DNA from 2 places in the Aeromonas sp. TECH754 genome. Region 2 is predicted to be linked to the other one. Evidence: riboswitches for the same ligand, from Rfam matches in the RefSeq annotation. Region 2 holds a riboswitch; the other holds the start of a gene.
What was found. Region 2 has a riboswitch for lysine ahead of ACZ9IL_RS05470 (Na+/H+ antiporter NhaC family protein). Riboswitches for the same ligand answer to the same signal wherever they lie in the genome.
Positions count from the first base shown of each region.

Region 1: linked by a shared signal. The riboswitch ahead of lysC (lysine-sensitive aspartokinase 3) and the one ahead of ACZ9IL_RS05470 (Na+/H+ antiporter NhaC family protein) in region 2 are both predicted to bind lysine.

Region 1 covers NZ_JBWBRA010000001.1:2,128,557-2,137,207, reverse strand. The annotation lists gene ACZ9IL_RS09375 (LTA synthase family protein) at 1-2,107, opposite strand, end outside; gene ACZ9IL_RS09370 (hypothetical protein) at 2,363-3,475, shown strand; gene lysC (lysine-sensitive aspartokinase 3) at 3,544-4,896, opposite strand; lysine riboswitch at 4,982-5,206, opposite strand; gene argA (amino-acid N-acetyltransferase) at 5,340-6,668, opposite strand; gene msrA (peptide-methionine (S)-S-oxide reductase MsrA) at 6,941-7,573, shown strand; gene ACZ9IL_RS09350 (DUF3802 family protein) at 7,866-8,201, opposite strand; gene ACZ9IL_RS09345 (GNAT family N-acetyltransferase) at 8,258-8,651, opposite strand, start outside.
Region 2 covers NZ_JBWBRA010000001.1:1,250,712-1,259,362, reverse strand. The annotation lists gene ACZ9IL_RS05475 (thymidine kinase) at 13-594, opposite strand; gene ACZ9IL_RS05470 (Na+/H+ antiporter NhaC family protein) at 681-2,261, opposite strand; lysine riboswitch at 2,348-2,519, opposite strand; gene ACZ9IL_RS05465 (H-NS family histone-like protein) at 2,841-3,245, shown strand; gene ACZ9IL_RS05460 (cob(I)yrinic acid a,c-diamide adenosyltransferase) at 3,327-3,890, opposite strand; gene ACZ9IL_RS05455 (DUF3820 family protein) at 3,887-4,117, opposite strand; gene queE (7-carboxy-7-deazaguanine synthase QueE) at 4,119-4,790, opposite strand; gene queC (7-cyano-7-deazaguanine synthase QueC) at 4,852-5,559, opposite strand; gene ACZ9IL_RS05440 (tRNA-uridine aminocarboxypropyltransferase) at 5,610-6,263, opposite strand; gene rrtA (rhombosortase) at 6,229-6,807, shown strand; gene pyrF (orotidine-5'-phosphate decarboxylase) at 6,876-7,574, opposite strand; gene lapB (lipopolysaccharide assembly protein LapB) at 7,671-8,651, opposite strand, start outside.

The sequences.
Region 1 (8,651 bases), 880 kb from region 2:
ACTGGCGCTCGAGTGACAGGGCGCCGTCGCTGCGGGTGAAGGCCATCATGGGGATCTGGTAGGCGGCATCCCGCGCCGGCTTGTCGCCGTGAATGCCCTTGCCCGCCGACATCAAAAACGGCTGGTGATCGCCGAAGGCCACCACCAGATAGCGTTTGCCGGATTGGTCCAGCGTCTTGAGCAGCCGCTCAAGCGACGCCATGGCATCCACCACCCCGGTGTAGTAGGTGTTGAGCCGCTGCCGGTCGGCCTCGCTCTGATCCGGGCAGGCCTTGTCCATCTGCTGGGCGTGATAGCGATCTCCGTCGAAGGGGCCGTGACCCTGCATGGTGACCGCGTAGGCAAACAGCGGCTGGCTGTCTTGCTCGCTGCGTTTGAGCAGGTGGGAGATCAGCGCATCGTCCGAGATGTAGAGCCCCTTGTGCTCGAGGCTGGTGAAGCGGGTGTCGAACCAGCGCTCCTCGTAGCCCAGCGCCGGTATGGCCTTGGCCCGGCCCCAGAACTTCTCCACATAGGGGTGGGCGAACAGGGTCTGGTAGCCGCTCTGCTTGGCCGTCTGCGCGAGCCCAGGCACCTTGTCCGACAGGTAGTAGTAGGGCACCACCCCCTGCTTGAGCAGGCCCACCGGCAGGCCGGTGTTCATCTCGAACTCCGCCAGCACCGTCATGCCGCCGGTGGTGGGGGAGTGGATGGTCTTGTGCCACTGGGCTACCCCGACGGGCAGGCTCAGGGTCGGGGCGGGGGCGCAGATCTTGCCCTGCCAGTCGAGCCAGAGCGACTCGTATTGCAGCACGATCACCAGATCGAAGCGGGGGGACCGGCGCTGGGCCGACTGGACGGGATCCCGGTGACCGAGCTCCGGGGTGCGCTCGTTGATCTGCAAGGGATAGCGGAAGATGTTGCCGCTTTGCAGCATCTCATCCACCAGGCTGAACAGGTAGAGGCCGGGACCGGAGCGGATGATGTCCCTGTGGTAGTTCACCGCCCTGTCCACATAGCGTACGTTGGCCCCCAGCAGCTTGTTGCCGGTCTGGGTGGCAAACACGCAAAGCGCAAAGAAGGCGGCGGTGGCGGCCGTTGTACGCAACAAGCCGCGCAGGATCCGGCGTGACAAGCCTAAGCGCCAGCACACAAACAGCAACCCCAGGACGCCGAGCACCGGCAACACCGGGTGCTGATCGAGCAGGATATGCACCAGCGCCAGCAGGTTGCCGAGATCATCCCCCCCGAGCGGCACCCCGTAGATGGCGATCTTCATGAAGTTGGCGAGCAGGGCGATGCCGGACAGGGCGGTGAACACCAGCCCCATGTAGAGGTTGAAGCCCGCCAGGGCGCACAGGCTCCAGCCCAGCACCATGCTGCCCCAGGCCAGGTAATAGTGCTCGGTGCGAAAATCGGACCAGAGCAGAAATTCCCCCAGCTTGAACACCACGAAGCCGTGCAGCAGCACGAAGGTGAGGTTGCCGAGCAGCAGGCTGCCAATCACCCGGGCGCCGCGGCTCTGGCGCAGCCGTGGCAGCAGCGCCCTGAGTGTGCCGGCGCTCACCAGCAGTACCAGCAGCAGGCTGACCATCAGATAGATCAGGTTGAAGCCGCGCTCAGGCAGGGTCTGCAGGATCTGGCTGTACTCGCCACTCTCGGGCCTATCCTTGAGCAGCAGGCCGATGCGCAGCTGGTAGCGGCTGTCCAGGGCATCATCCGGCGCCCTGAGCGTGCTGTTGAGATCCAGGGTGCAGCGGTTCTGGCGGCACTTCTGGCGCTTCTCTGCCGCCTGACTCAGCTGATCGATGCGAAGGCCTTTGTCGTTGAGCAGCTCGACCCGCACCTTGTCCCCCTCCTGCAATGGCTTGAGCAGCTGCCACTGGCTGCGCACCACCAGATAGAGACCACGACTGTCACTCTTGTAGAGCAGACTGTGACGGTTGAGGGTGGCGAGCGGCTGATCGGCGGGTCCCAGGATCAGCGGCTGGGCGCGTCCGAGCCAACTACCGGGGTTGAGCACCGGCAGGGCCAGGGTCAGCAGCAGCAGGGCGGCCAGCAGGCCAAACAACAACCTGGCCAGGGGCGATGAAGGGGGGACGCTGCGAGCCGGAGCGGGGGCATTCATAAGGAGCTCATCCTTGGAGCGAGTGAGGTCGCGGTAAACGACTGTATCTATTTTGACCCGATGGTGCTGGGCTTGTTCCTCGATGTCAATTCAATGACAGCGGGATGAATATGGTGTGACAGCCGGGACCTGCAAATTGTGATCCCGATCCTGCGGACAGATTCATTCTGTGATGAAAGCGGCATCATGACGCTTTGCCGCTGGCTTGGGCCTGGCTTGCTGCTTAGTCTCTCAATAATGGCTGGAGGTACATGTATGAATCCCAAAATTGCGGCACGTCAGGCAAGGTTGCTCCAGATGCTGGAGAACAAAGAGGAGATCAGGATCGGGCGCGAGCGCGATTGCCCCCTGCCGCTTGCGCAATTGCTCAGGTTGGCCGAGGGACATCCCGATGTGATCAAGGTCTATGATCACGGGCTCACCGCCGAGGTGTTCCACCTCAAGGTGGAAGACCATCACTGGTGCCTGAAGCGGCGCCGGCAGGCGTCGCTGGTGGCCAACGTCGATGGCCAGACAGCCTTCCTCACCGAGCTCGAGCGGCGCCGTGAGATCGAGAGCCTGCGTGAGCTGCACCCCACCATCCTCTCCAACGTGGTCTGCACCAGCTTCGGCTCGGCCCGGGCCGGGGTACTGGTCTCCCCCTGGCTCAGAGGGGAGCCGGTACACGTGCTCAATGAGCGCAACCTGGCGCAGATGCTGGCCATCGAGGCCGAGCTCGCCCACTGGGGCTGGTTTGACTGGGATCCGAGCCCGGGCAACCTGCTCGACGACGGTCAGCAGATCTCGGTGTTCGACTTTGGCTACATGTGGCCCTTCGATCCCCACCACGAATTCAACTCCAACGGCCTGTCCGATCCGGAGTTTCATGTGCCGGAGCGGCTGGAGACCCGCACCCTGTCAGGTCTCTGGCTGGATGAGGCCGATCCCATGCCGCTGTTTCGCCACTGGCGCGAGCTGTGCCTGGCCTGGGCCAAGTCCGAGCTGCAATACCTGAACCGGGAAGGGGCCAGCGCCGCGGTGCTGGCACGCCTGCAAGGGCTGGTGGGGGAGTGGAGCGCGGCCCTTGGCAGCGATCAGGCGCTGGCCGCCAGCTGGTGGCGCGACATGTATCGCAGCCACCGGCTCGACATTCTGGACGATCTCAGCGGCAAGAGCTGCGGCCCGCTCACCCTGCGCCGCCTCGACTGGCTGGAGATGGCGGTGCGGGAACACTTCCCCGCGCTGGTCGACAACCTGGGGCCCGACGAGGCCGGACTCGGTCAGGCCGGACTCTTGCAAAAGCTCGCCGGTCTGCGCGAGCAGATCCAGGCCTGCCAGCTGCCGCCATCCACCCGGGTGGCGTCGGGCGCGGGCCAGGCCACCGTCTAGCGGGGCTTGCGGAGTCAAAAAAAGAGGGGCCCAGGCCCCTCTTTCTCATGACGGCTCGCCAGTGGTGACTAGTCGAGCAGCTCCTGATGGAGGCGGTTGACGATGTGGCCGGCCTCGCCCTCTTTCACCAGGAAGCAGAGGTTGTGGGCGCTGGCGCCGTAGCAGATCATGCGGATGTTGTGCTCGCGGATGGCATCGAACACCTGGCTGCCGACCCCGACGGCCTCGCTCATGCGGTTGCCGATGAGCGCTACCAGCGCGAAGCCGGTCTCCACCTCCACCTTGCACAGCTGGCCGAGCTCCGCCAGCACCTTGTCGCTCAGGATGGGCTCGCCGTTGCTCTGGCTGCCGGTGTGATCCAGGGTGAGGGACACGCTCACCTCGGAGGTGGTGATGAGATCCACCGAGATGCGGTGGCGGGCCAGGATGCCGAACACCTCGGCCAGGAAGCCATAGGCGTGGAACATGTTGAGGCTGTGCAGGGTGACCAGCACCTGCTGGCGACGCAGGGCCACGGCCCGGAACAACGGATTGGTGCTGGTGCTGGCGCGGATCCAGGTGCCACCGGCGGCCGGATCCTTGGCGGAGCCGACGAAGACCGGGATGTCCTGGCGCAGGGCGGGTTGCAGGGTGGCCGGGTGCAGCACCTTGGCGCCGAAGGTGGCCATCTCTGCCGCCTCCACGAAGCTGATTTCGGGGATGGGGCGAGCCCGGGTGACGAGGCGCGGATCCGTGGTGTAGATGCCGGGCACGTCGGTCCAGATCTCGATGCTGGCCGCATCCAGCGCCTCGGCCAGCAGGGCCGCGCTGTAGTCGGAGCCGCCGCGACCCAGGGTGGTGGTGCGGCCATCGGCATCGGCGCCGATGAAGCCCTGGGTGATGATGAGACTGTCACCGAGCACCGGGCCCAGCTTGCTCTGACAGAGCGCGCGGGTGGCGGCCAGGTCCACGCTCGCCTTGCCAAAGCGGCTGTCGGTGCGCATCAGCTGGCGCACATCCTGCCACTGGACCTTGATGCCGCGCTGATGCAAGAGCTCGGTGAACAGGCGAGTGGACATCAGCTCGCCACAGGCGATGAGCCGGTCAGCCAGCTCCGCATCCGTGTGTTGGCTGGCCTGACGGGCCATGGTGCGAATCTCGCCGAGCTGGGCGTGGATAAGGGCGCTCACCTCGGCCGGATTACCGAGGGCGGTCAGGATGGTCTGCTGGATCCCGGCCAGCTTGGCGAGCTGGGCGTCCTGGCCCGCCTCGTCGAGTTCACCCTGGGCCAGGCTCACCAGCAGGTTGGTGACACCGGCGCTGGCGCTCAGCACCACCACCCGGGTCGCCGGATTGGCCAGTACCACATCGGCACAATGGTTCATGGCCGCGGCATCGGCGACACTGGTTCCGCCAAATTTGGCGACGTTGATCGGGCTCATTGCATACTCCAGTCTTAAGGTGAAAATCCAGTTTCATCAGGCAAAAGAGAGGAGGAGGCTGAAATGGCAGGAAAGCGCGAGGATCCCGGCCAGAAGCACTCCACCCGCGGTGCCCATCCCACACCAAACCCGCTTTGAATGCGGTGTGGGATGCACACGACCGATGACAACCCGGGGGATTCAGCCCTCGCAGCCGACGTGGCGGTGTCCAGTTACCTGCCTCGTCTCGGCGCTGCTCCCCCTGACCCAAGTTCATCGGACTCTGGTGTCCTCCCTTGGGCTGCCTGGGCAGCGCTCCTCTTCTGGTGCCACCTTGGCAGGTGGCGCGTATGTAGAAATACCCCGCACTGGATTGCACTGTCAATCGAGTTTGTAAAAAAGTTAAGAATTGGCAATAACCCGGTACAAGATCAATCAGTTACAAGCAGGTCTCATACAAACAGTTACAGGATCGTCCTCGACAAGACCTTGGAGCGGCGCTGCCAGTTGTAGAGCCGCTGGCGCTCGACCGGCAAGTCCTCCACCTCCAGCGGCTCGAAGCCCCGCTCCCGGAACCAGTGGATGGAGCGGGTGGTGAGCACGAACAACCGCGTGATGCCGAGCCGTTTGGCCCGCTCGGCCACCTTGGCGACCAGCTGATCGCCGCGGTTGGAGTTGCGGTATTCGGGGTGGATGGCGACGCAGGCCATCTCGGCCATCGCCTCCTCCATGAAGCAGTAGAGGGCGGCGCAGCCGATGATGAGGCCGTCGCGCTCTATGATGGTGAACTTGTCGATCTCCATCTCCAGCTGCTCGCGGGAGCGGCGCACCAGTATGCCGTCCTCCTCCAGCGGGCGAATGAGATCCAGGATGCCGCCGATGTCCTCGATGGTGGCGGCCCGCGCCCGCTCGGCGCTCTCGCGCACTATCTGGGTGCCGAGGCCGTCGCGACTGAACAGCTCCTGCAGCATGGCGCCGTCGTCCTGGTAGCTCACCAGGTGGGAGCGGGGCACGCCGCCGCGGCAGGAGGCGATGGCGGCGCGCAGGTAACGGGCGGTGCCGGACATCTCCTCGCCGGCCTGCTCCAGCTCTACCAGCAGCTCTTCGGCCTGCTCGGGGAAGAGCTCGGAGATGGCCTCGCCGTGTCTGTCCATCACCCCCTGGGTGCTGCTAAAGCAAATGAGCTTGTCGGCTTTGAGATCCACCGCGACCCGCCGCGCCACCTCTTCCGAGCTGAGGTTGAAGCTCTCGCCGGTGACCGAGCAGCCAATGGGGGAGATGAGTACCAGTCCCTGCTGATCCAGCTGGCGGCCTATCCCCTCCACGTCGATGCGGCGCACCCGGCCGCTGTGGCAGTAGTCGATGCCATCTTCCACCCCGAGTGGCTGGGCGGTGACGAAGTTGCCGCTCACCACGCTGATGCGTGCGCCCTGCATGGGGGTGTTGGCCAGGCCCATGGAGAGCTGGGCGGTGATGTCGTATTGCAGGCCGCCGCACACCTGCTTGATGATGTCGAAGCTCTCGTCATCGGTGACTCTGATGCGTCTGTGGTACTGCGCCTCGATCCCGGCGCGGGCCAGCGCCTCGTCATTTTGTGGGCGTGAGCCGAACACCAACACCAGGCGGATCCCGAGGGTCTGCAGCAGGGCGATGTCGCTGACGATGTTGGCAAAATTGGGGTGGCAGATGGCTTCCCCGCCCATCATCAGCACGAAGGTGGCCCCCCGGTGCACGTTGACATAGGGGGTTGACTGCCGAAAGGCATAGACCAGGCTCGGTTCGCGTTCACGCACGTGAGATTTCTTCCATAAAAAAACAGCAATTCGCTCAATATATGAAAATAAATTCACAAATCAAGACTAAATATTGGTTTTGCGGATTTGTTGTCTCCTTTTTATCCGACCAGGGCGCCGCGACATCATAGGGGCTGAGCCAGGGCCAACGGCAAGGGGCTCGCCCGCGCGAGGCCGCGTTCCCGGTTGATCCGGCCTGATAACCTGTTATCTTCGATATTCCTTTTCGTCAGTTGCGCGATGGCGCAGGTTTTTATACAAGGACAGGGCAGATGGAGCAGATTATTTCACCGGCAGAGGCGCTGCCGGGACGACGCGAGGCGCTGGTGATAGGCCAGCAGCATGCGGTGAATAGCCACCCGACCCAGGGTCCCTGGCCCGAGGGAATGGAGCTTGCCTGGTTTGGCATGGGGTGTTTCTGGGGCGTGGAGCGCCTGTTCTGGCAACAGCCGGGTGTCTATTCCACCGCCGCCGGCTATCAGGGCGGGCTGACCCCCAATCCCACCTACAAGGAAGTGTGCAGCGGCCTGACCGGCCACGCGGAGACGGTGCAGGTGGTGTTCGATCCCAGGGTCATCAGCTATGGCGATCTGCTCAAGCTGTTCTGGGAGCAGCACGATCCGGCTCAGGGCATGCGCCAGGGCGGTGACATCGGTACCCAGTACCGCTCGGTGATCTTCGTTGATGACGACAGTCAGGAGGCCATCGCCCAGCAGAGTCAGGCCGCCTACCAGCAGGCGATGATGGCGAGCGGCGATGTCCGTGCCATCAGCACCCGCATCCTGCCGCTGGCGCCCTTCTATTACGCCGAGGATTACCATCAGCAGTATCTGGAGAAGAATCCGGAAGGTTACTGCGGCCTCGGCGGGATCGGGGTCTGCCTGCCGCCGAGTCTGAACCGCTGAGAGCGTCGTTCAACCACAAAAAGGGGCCGTAATGGCCCCTTTTTCATGCAATTGAAAAAAAACTGAAAAAAATTTGTCATGGCGGGGAACTTAACTGAACTTCAGCTGCCTTACAGGGTAGCTACCATGGATGGCAGCCAAGACCAGACACATTTCTTGCCTCGATATTCATTTAACTTAGACAAGCGCGATGAATTGAAAATGATAGCAAGCAGGGCTGCCCGATGAGGCGGCCCTTTTCATTTGGCGTGGTGCAAGGGGGTTGATCCGGGGGAGGGGCCTTGAGCGCGGCCTAGCCGATGGTGCTGTCGAACAGGTTCTTGATGAGATCGATGAACTCATTGAGGAAGGCCTGCTGCTGCGGGGTCGGCGCACGCAGCCAGACGGCGGAGAGTACCTCTTCCAGATCGGCGACCACGGCGTCGGCTTCCTGCATGATCATGAAGCGCACCTTGGGATCTAGCTGGGGGTTCTGCTCACAGATGGCCATCAGGTTGTCGGCCACCCGGCCGCTCACCAGATCCTCGATGGTCTGGGAGCCGGCGCCTTGCTGCTGGCTCTCGAACAGTCCCAGACTCTCGACCAGATACTCTACCAGTGCGATGTAACCTTCGCTCTCTACCACCATGATGGCTGCCTTCATTGATTATTATGGGAAATTTGGGGGTATTTTAGTGGCTGGCCCTAGCTTGGCAAGCGGCAGTGGAGGCGATGGCGGATAAAACTCACCCCGCCGCGTTCAACGGTTTCCAATCCGGCCAGCTCGAAGCCGTGGCGCAGGAACAACCCGTGGCTAAAGGCGCTCGCCTCCGTGGTCAAGGTGCGCAGGCCGAGCCGCCGTGCGGCCTGCAGCGCGGTCTCTAGCAGCAGGCTGCCGAGCCCCTGGCGCTGATAGTCGGCGCTCACATAGAGCAGGCTGAGGTGGCCGTTGTCGCCGAGGGTGACAAAACCAAGGGGCGTGGCTTGCTCCGCGTCCTGTCCCGTCCCCTGTGCTTCGCCTTTTTCCTCCGCCAGCTCAATCACCCAGCCGTGGTGCTCGCGCAGCTGGCTGGCGAGGCCCGGATGGCGGGCGCCGAGG
Region 2 (8,651 bases):
TTGTTTCGTCGGTTACTTGAAGGCCCGGCCGTCCAGGTAGTGTTTGCGGCAGAGGGACACATAGCGATCGTTGCCGCCGATCTCCACCTGCTCGCCATCGCGCATCACCTGCCCTGCCTCGTTGACCCGGGAGTTCATGTGTGCCTTGTTGCCGCACCAGCAGATGCTTTTGAGCTCTTCGAACTTGTCGGCCAGGCAGAGCAGATGGTAGGAGCCGGGAAACAGCTCGCCGCGAAAATCGGTCTTGAGGCCATAGGCGATGACCGGGATCTTGAGTTCATCGACGATGCGGGCCAACTGGTAGACCTGCTCGCGGGTCAGAAACTGCGCCTCGTCGACGATGAACACGTCGATATGCTTCTCGCCGTGGCGCGCCTTGACCATCTCGAACAGATCGCAGCCGTCACTGAACACCTCCACCTTCAGCTCCAGACCGACTCTGGCACTGATCACCCCGGTCCCGAAACGATCGTCGATGACGGGCGTCATGGCCAGCGGGTACATGCCACGCTCCAGATAGTTGAAGTGTGCCTGAATGAGCTGGGTCGACTTGCCCGAGTTCATGGTGGCAAATTTGTAGTGCAGTGAAGCCATGATGCTGTTCCGATACTGAATTTATGGGGCGCATGCTAACCAAAGCCCTCGCCAAAACCAAGGGGCCCGTGGGCCCCTTGTGTTATTTATGCGGGCGCCAGCGCGCGATGCTGTCTGGACTTGCGCAGATGATAGCCGGAGAAGATCACGAACCAGAGTCCGCTGACCGTGAAGCCCGCCAGCACAGAGTGCATCAGCCCCATCACCAGATAACCGAGGGCTGCCCCGAAGGCGATGGCCAGCGCATAGGGCAGCTGGGTCATCACGTGATCGATGTGGTGGCAACCGGCACCGGTGGCCGACAGGATACTGGTGCTGGAGATGGGCGAGCTGTGGTCACCGAACACCGAGCCCGCCAGTACGGCGGCCAGCATCGGCAGCATCAGGCTGATGTCGCTGGCGGCGGCCATGTCGCCGGCCAGTGGCAGCATGATGCCGAAGGTACCCCAGCTGGTGCCGGTGGCGAACGCCATGGCGCAGGAGAGGATGAACACCACCGCCGGCAGCACCTCGATGGGCAGGTTGCCGTTGGCCATGGAGGCCAGATACTTGCCGGTCTCCACGTCACGTACCACGGCACCTATGGTCCAGGCGAACAGCAATATGTTGATGGCGGGCAGCATGGCCATGATCCCTTGCGGGGCGGCCTTCATCCAGTTCTTCGCACCCAGCTTGAGGCGCATGGCCAGACCGATGGAGACCACCAGGCTGCACAGGGCGCCGTAGACCAGGGAGGAGCCGACGTTGGTGTTCTCGAATGACCCGAGCACGCTGAATGGCAGGCCTTTGCCTTCCAGCACGGCGGCGCCGGAGTCAATCATGAAGTAGACGGTCGCCAGGGTCAGGGTCAGGATCGGCAGCACCATGTCGATCATGCCACCGTTGCTCTCCTCCGGGGATTCCATGTCCAGCCCGATGGGGCGGCCCTTGGACTCATCCCACAGTTTGCCTTCCAGCGCCCACTGCTCGTGCTGGCGCATGGAGCCGATATCGAGCTGGAACGCGATCACCACCAGCACCATGATCAGGGTGAACACGGCGTAGAGGTTCATCGGGATCATCTCGACGAAGGCGGAGATGGGGCTCTGATCGGTCAGGCCGTGGGCCGCCATGATGCCCCCCACCAGGGCGATGATATAGGCACCCCAGGAGGAGATGGGCATCAGCACGCAGACCGGCGCGGCGGTGGAGTCCAGCAGATAGGCCAGCTTGGCGCGGGAGATCTGGAAGCGATCGGTCACCGGACGACAGATGGCGCCGACCGACAGGCTGTGGAAGAAGTCATCGATGAAGAAGGCAAACACCATCATGCCGGTGAGGGCCTTGGCGCCCTTGCGGGTCTTGGCGCGGCGCTCGGCCCACTCGGCAAAGGCACGAGTGGCACCGGAGACGCTCATCAGGCTGATGAGGCCGCCCAGCAGCAACATGAACAGGATCATGTTGACGTTGTCGCGATTGAACGCGCCATCGACCCAGACGATCTTGAGCACGGTATTGAGCATGTAATGCAGGGAGTCGAGCGGCGAAAACTGGTTGAGCAGCAGGCTGCCGGCAACGATGCCCACCCCGAGCGACACCAGGACGCGACGGGTGATGATCGCCAGGGCGACGGCCAACAAGGGGGGAATGACTGACCAACCGGAGTCGGCGTAGTGAACGATGTCCATGATCTCTTTGCACCTAAAGACAACAGGTGGAGATCTACCGAGAGGATAAAGAAACAAAACCCATGGGGAGGTAATACTCCTCAGCCCCTTCAGGTAGCGCTCCATAGTGGATGACTATGGCAGTCCTGCACCTGTTCGATGCAGAACCAGCAACCCGGTATGATGGCCTGGTCACTTCGGCGCCGACTCCTTTCCCCGAACATCGCAGGCATCACCCTCCGCTCGGATACTCATAGGCAGCGCGCCTCTACTTAAAGGTATTCGGGGCACATTTTATCGGGACACGGTGTGATAGCAAGTTTTTTGATTAAATTTCAATACTTGTATGGCAGCTGAACGGGAAATGGTAGTCAATTGGTGCAATAAAATTGATATGGACGATATTTTCATCTAGCCAGAACTCATTCGGAAATGAAGGTTGTCAAATAGTCGATATATATCGCCCCACTCCATATTCGCCAAGCTTAATTTATCTATCGAATTAATTAATTCGCGATACTTGACTTGATGGCAAGCCACCCTATAAATTATCCAAAAGCCATTCCATCTTCTTAATATTTTGCTCGCGTGGTAGCCAATATGAACGAATTTTTGAAAGTCCTGCTGAATATCCGCAGCCTGCGTGCTGCCTGTCGTGAGTTGACCCTGGAGCAACTGGAAGAGGGTCTGGAAAAATTCACCGCCATCGTCACCGAACGCCAGCAGGATGAATCTGCCGATCGTCAGGCCCGTGAAGAACACCAGAAGAAAATTGCCGAATATGCCGAAATGCTGAAGGCCGCCGGTATTGACCCGGCCGAATTGGTGGGCACCGTTGCCACCGACTCTCCCAAGGCCAGCAAAGGCAAGCGTGCTCCCCGTCCCGCCAAATATCGTTATCTGGATGATGGCGTGGAAAAGACCTGGACCGGCCAGGGTCGCATGCCCTCCACCATTGCCAAGGCCGTGGCCGAAGGTAAATCCGTGGAAGAGTTTGCCATCTGATCCAGCAGGATGAATGAATAAGGCATTGCTCAATAAAAAACCTCGCCAGGCGAGGTTTTTTATTATTGCTGACAATGCTCTTCAGCCCCGATCGGCGGCCTTGACCCAGAGCACTTCGGGGGTGTTGGTGCACACCAGCAGGTATCTCGCCACCGTGAAGAACCAGTCACTCAGCCGGTTCAGATAGGGCAAGATAGCAGGATTGACCTGCTCGACGCGGCTGAGGCCCAACAGCTGCCGTTCGCAGCGACGGGTCAGAGTGCGCACCACATGAGCCTGCGCCGCCGCCCTGGAACCACTGGGCAAGATGAAATTACGCAGCACCGGCAAGCGGGCGCTATAGGCATCAATTTGCTGTTCGAGTCGCAGCGTCCAGCCTTCATTGACTTGCCACAAGGCCGTATTTTGTGCCTCGCTGGAAAAGGCGAGCTCGCCTCCCAAGTCAAACAACTCCTGCTGCAGCAATATCAGCTCGGCCAATAGCATCGTCTCCTGCGCCGGTATTTCGGCAATAAGCAGACCTATCTGGGAATTTAACTCGTCGATGGCACCATAGGTCTTGACTCGCCTGTCATCCTTGGCAAGCTGACTGCCATCGGCCAGTCGGGTGAGCCCCTTGTCGCCCTGCCGGGTATATATTCTCATACTGACATCCTGTTAATAATGGGAATAATCATGGACTCGAGTCCGTTGAGTTTTATCTCGTACGCCAGTGCCAATGTTTGACCCAGTGTACCGGCGGGAAAACCGCTGCGCGCCATCCACACCAGATAGGGCTCGGGAATATCGATGATGCGTCGTCCCCGATATTTTCCGTAAGGCATCTTGCCCGCCAGGCTGAGCAATACCCGCTCGTCCGATAGAGAGTCCATCTTAATCGATATTCAGATATTTGTGGGTCTGGATGGAGAGCCGCCAATTACGGGCGATACAGGTCGCCATGGCGAGCTCGGTGGCTCTGGGCTTCTGGCTGATGGGCTGCAGCGCGATGATCACGTCTTCACGCAAGGTGGCGGTTGCCAACAGGGCGTCAAGCTCCTCGATATGGCGCTCGGTGGCCACCGGATGCTTGATCTCGTTGGCGCGCGCGAGGGCAGATACCAGCACCGGCAGACCTCCCTTCATCCCGATCTTGGGGGAGACGGTGACCCAGGTGCTGTCGTGAGTCTTGATCTCGCTGGTACCACTGGTCTCGATCTGCACCTGATAGCCCGCCGCCAACAGGGCAGATGACAGCTCCTGCAGATCGTAGAGGCAGGGCTCGCCACCGGTTAACACCACGTGGCGCGCCTGGTAACCCAGGGTCTCGAAGCTGGCCAGGATATCGCGGGTGCTCATCTTGCTCCAGCCATCGGACTCGTTGGATCGATCGAGCACCTCCTGGCTGCCTACCTCACGGGACGGATCCACCACCCAGGTATGGCGGGTGTCGCACCAGGGACAGCCCACCGGGCAGCCTTGCAGGCGAACGAAGATGGCGGGCACGCCGGTGAAGACGCCCTCCCCCTGGATGGTCTGGAAGATCTCGTTGATTGGGTAGTGCATGCTGGTCACGACTGGTTGCAAAAGGCGCGGATTATACCCCAAACAGGGGCAAGACGCAGGCTCAGCGTCCGTTTTTCTCGCCCAACCCGGTTTTCCCGTGCAGCCGGGCCATGACGCCAACCCTGTCGGCCAGATACTGGTTCAACCCGCGACTGCGCAGCTCGCAGGCGGGACAGGTGCCACAACCATCTCCCTGAATGCCGTTGTAACAGGTGAGCGTCTGCTGGCGCACGGTATCGAGCTGGCCATGGTGATCCGCCAGCGCCCAGGTTTCGGCCTTGTCGAGCCACATCAGCGGCGTCTCGAAACGCAGGCCGCGATCCAACCCCAGCGACACCGCCTGGTTGAGCGCCTTGACGAACTCGTCGCGGCAATCCGGGTAACCGGAGAAGTCGGTCTCGCACACCCCGGTGATCACCGCCTCGGCACCGACCTGATAGGCATAGATGGCAGCCAGGGTCAGGAACAGGATGTTGCGACCGGGCACGAAAGTATTGGGCAGGCCGTTGTCTTGCAGTTCACCGCTGACCGGGATCTCGTCGCGGGTCAGGGCCGAGATGGCCAGCTCACCCAGCATGGTCACGTCCATCACCTTGTGAGCCTTGAGGCCAAACTGGCTGGCCAGACGGCAAGCGGTGTCGATCTCCTCCCGGTGACGCTGGCCGTAGTCGAAGGTGATGGCGTGCACTTCGTCATACTGCGCCAGTGCCTGTACCAGACAGGTGGTGCTGTCCTGACCTCCACTGAATACCACGACGGCTTTTTTCACGTTGTTCACTCCTCTCTCGATTCTAAATACAGGGTTCTGAAAATGCACGTTTAAGTACGGCGACCCTGGGCAAAGTCATGCCACTGCTGGTTCAAATGGGTAAACAGGCTCATCAGCGGGGCGAAGCGTTCGGGCTCTCCCTCCCACTGGGATAACAGATGGTAGCCCGCCTCCAGGGTCGACAGCGCCTCGGGAAACGGCTTCTTGCGAATGGAGTATTGCCCCGGGATGGCGCCAAGCTTGATCCGTGGCAGCCGCAGCAGGGCCGGGTTGCTGTGCAACATGCGATACGCCTTGCGCCAGGTGCCATCGAGCAGGATAAAGTGCAGGTTGCGGGCAGCGTCGACTTGTTGAGTGCACCTGCGGACCTCATCAAGCGTCAGGGCATGATCGTCCGGCCACAGCAGATAGCAGGCGACTCCGGGATCAACCAACAGGGCATTGAGCCCTGCATCTTTGGCAAAATCCTCCCCCACATGGATGCGGGCATCGGTGAGAGAGGCGGCCAGCAGGGCAGCCGTCCCCTTGGGGTGGCCCACCTCGCTCGGATGCTGCAGGATATGGAGCGGCGCGAGGTGCGGCACCCGCTCGATATAATCACACAGACAGGCTTTGAGGGCACGGGTGCAGCGTGTACAGTAGCGGCTCTCTTTGTCGCTGGGCTGTTTCATGTTGTCAGAAAAATCGGGTCTGATCTGGGTCATCACACTGTCGCTCATCACTGCCTTGCTCTTCTTCACCGTACCGAACCACCTGCTCTCCTTCGAACGCACCCTGATCGCCCAGGGCGAAGGGTGGCGCATCATAACAGGCAATCTGGCCCACACCAATCTATGGCACCTGCTGCTCAATCTGAGTGGTCTGGCGGTGCTCTACAGCCTGTTTCGTGAATATCTCACCGGTTGGCGCCTGCCCGTGCTGCTGCTCCTGCTGAGCACGGCGGTCGGTCTCGGCATCTGGTGGTGGTGTCCGCAGACCCAGTGGTACATGGGGCTGTCCGGTGCCTTGCATGGCCTGTTCGTGTGGGGCGCGGTGCAGGATATCCGCCATCGCCGCCACTCCGGCTGGCTGATGCTGCTGGGCATCGTCATCAAGCTCGGGCTGGATTTTTACAGCGCGGGAGAGAGCCCGGTGGCCGCACTGATCGGCGCCAGGGTGCACATCGAATCACACTTCATCGGCTCGGTGGCTGGCCTGTTGCTCGGCCTCTTGCCCCTCAGCCTGGGGACTCAGCCCCTCAAGTCTTGAGGTCGATAAGGAAGTAAAATGAAACAGGCCGGATCTGGATCCGGCCTGTTGCATGTGGGCGACACGAACTAGCCATTGAGCTCGGCATTGATGCTGCTCAGCATGGCCGCCGGATCGGCGGCCTGGGTGATGGGACGGCCGATCACCAGGTAGTCGGCCCCCGCCTCCACCGCCGCCCGCGGCGTCATCACCCGGCGCTGATCCCCTGCCGCCGCACCGGTCGGACGAATGCCCGGCGTGACCAGCTTGAAATCGGCCCCAAGCAGGGTCTTGAGCTCATGGGCCTCCTCGGCGGAGCAGACCACTCCATCCAGCCCCGCGTCCTTGGTCAGCTTGGCCAACCGGATCACCTGTTCGGCCGGGCCGACGCTGAGCCCGAGCGGCGCCATGTCGGACTGCTCCATGCTGGTCAGCACGGTCACGGCGATCAGCAGGGGGGCCTTGTCACCATAGGGCGCAAGCGCCTCTTTGGCAGCCTGCATCATGCGCACTCCACCGCTGGCGTGCACGTTGACCATCCAGACCCCGAGCTCGGCGCTGGCTGCCACCGCCTTGGCAACGGTATTGGGAATGTCGTGAAACTTCAGATCTAGGAAGACGTCGAATCCCCTGGCCACCAGCTGGCGCACGAATTGGGGGCCAAACAGGGTGAACATCTCCTTGCCCACCTTGAGGCGACACTGGGCCGGAGAAATCTGCTCGATGAAGGCGAAGGCATCGGCCTCGTGCTGATAATCGAGCGCAACCAGTACTTTGGGATCTTGCATGTCACTTCCTATGGGTTGGTATTGTGCGGCCTGCCCAGCTTCGCCTGCTGGCACCCGGTCGAGCCCGCGAGATCGGGCATCCCGGCTCATGGGTGGCTATTCGCCGTCCAGGCCACGAATGGGTTTGATGGTGCCCCACTGCCGGCAGGAGGGACACTGCCAGAACAGCGAGTGGGTGGCAAAGCCACACTGACGACACTTGTGAGTCGATTTGATCTTGATCTGCTCGCCCACCAGCTGCTGCAACAGCTCCAGGCTCTCCTTGGCGGGGCCCTCCTCGGCACTGGCAAGCTGGAAACCGACCAGCTGGTAGAAGCCCTTCATCGAGGGATGGCGCCGCAGCTGACGCAGCACCAGGGCGCGCGCCTGACTCAGGCCATCGCGCTCCTCCACCAGATTGGCCAGCGCCAGGGTCACGCTGACACCGGCATGATCCTCCACCGCCTTCTCCAGCAGCGGGATCAGTTCCTGGCTACGTCCCATCTGCTGATAGCAGACCAGCAGTTTTGGCATGGCTTCGGAAGCAAAATCCATGTCCTGTTCGAACACCCTCAGCAAGTCCTTGCTGGCCTCCTCGAACTTGCCCTCCTCCATGGTGAGTTCGGCCAGTCGCAGGCTGGCGCGAGCACAGGCAGGATTGACGCTGAGCGCCCGCTTCAGACGGGTACGCCCTGCGGCCAGATCCCCGTCACGCAGGGCACTCTCGGCTTGTTCGCAATAGAAATGGGAGATGGGATCGGCCAGCTTCTTGCCTTGGAACTTCTGTAGCCGCACGGCAACCTCGATGGCCTTGTCCCAGTCACGCAACTGCTGATGGATGATCAGCAGCTGGGTCAACGCCGTCTCCTCGAAGTCACTGTCGTCGCACAGTTCATTCCAGATGGCCTCCGCCCGGTCCAGCAACCCGGCGGCGAGGAAATCGCGGGCCAACTCCTGCAGCGCAAGTTGGCGCTGTTCCCGGGTCAGCTGGCGACTGACCAGGTTCTGGTGGATCTTGATGGCGCGATCGACTTCGCCACGCTGGCGAAACAGGTTGCCGAGGGAGAGGTGCGTTTCGATGGTGTCGCTGTCGACTTC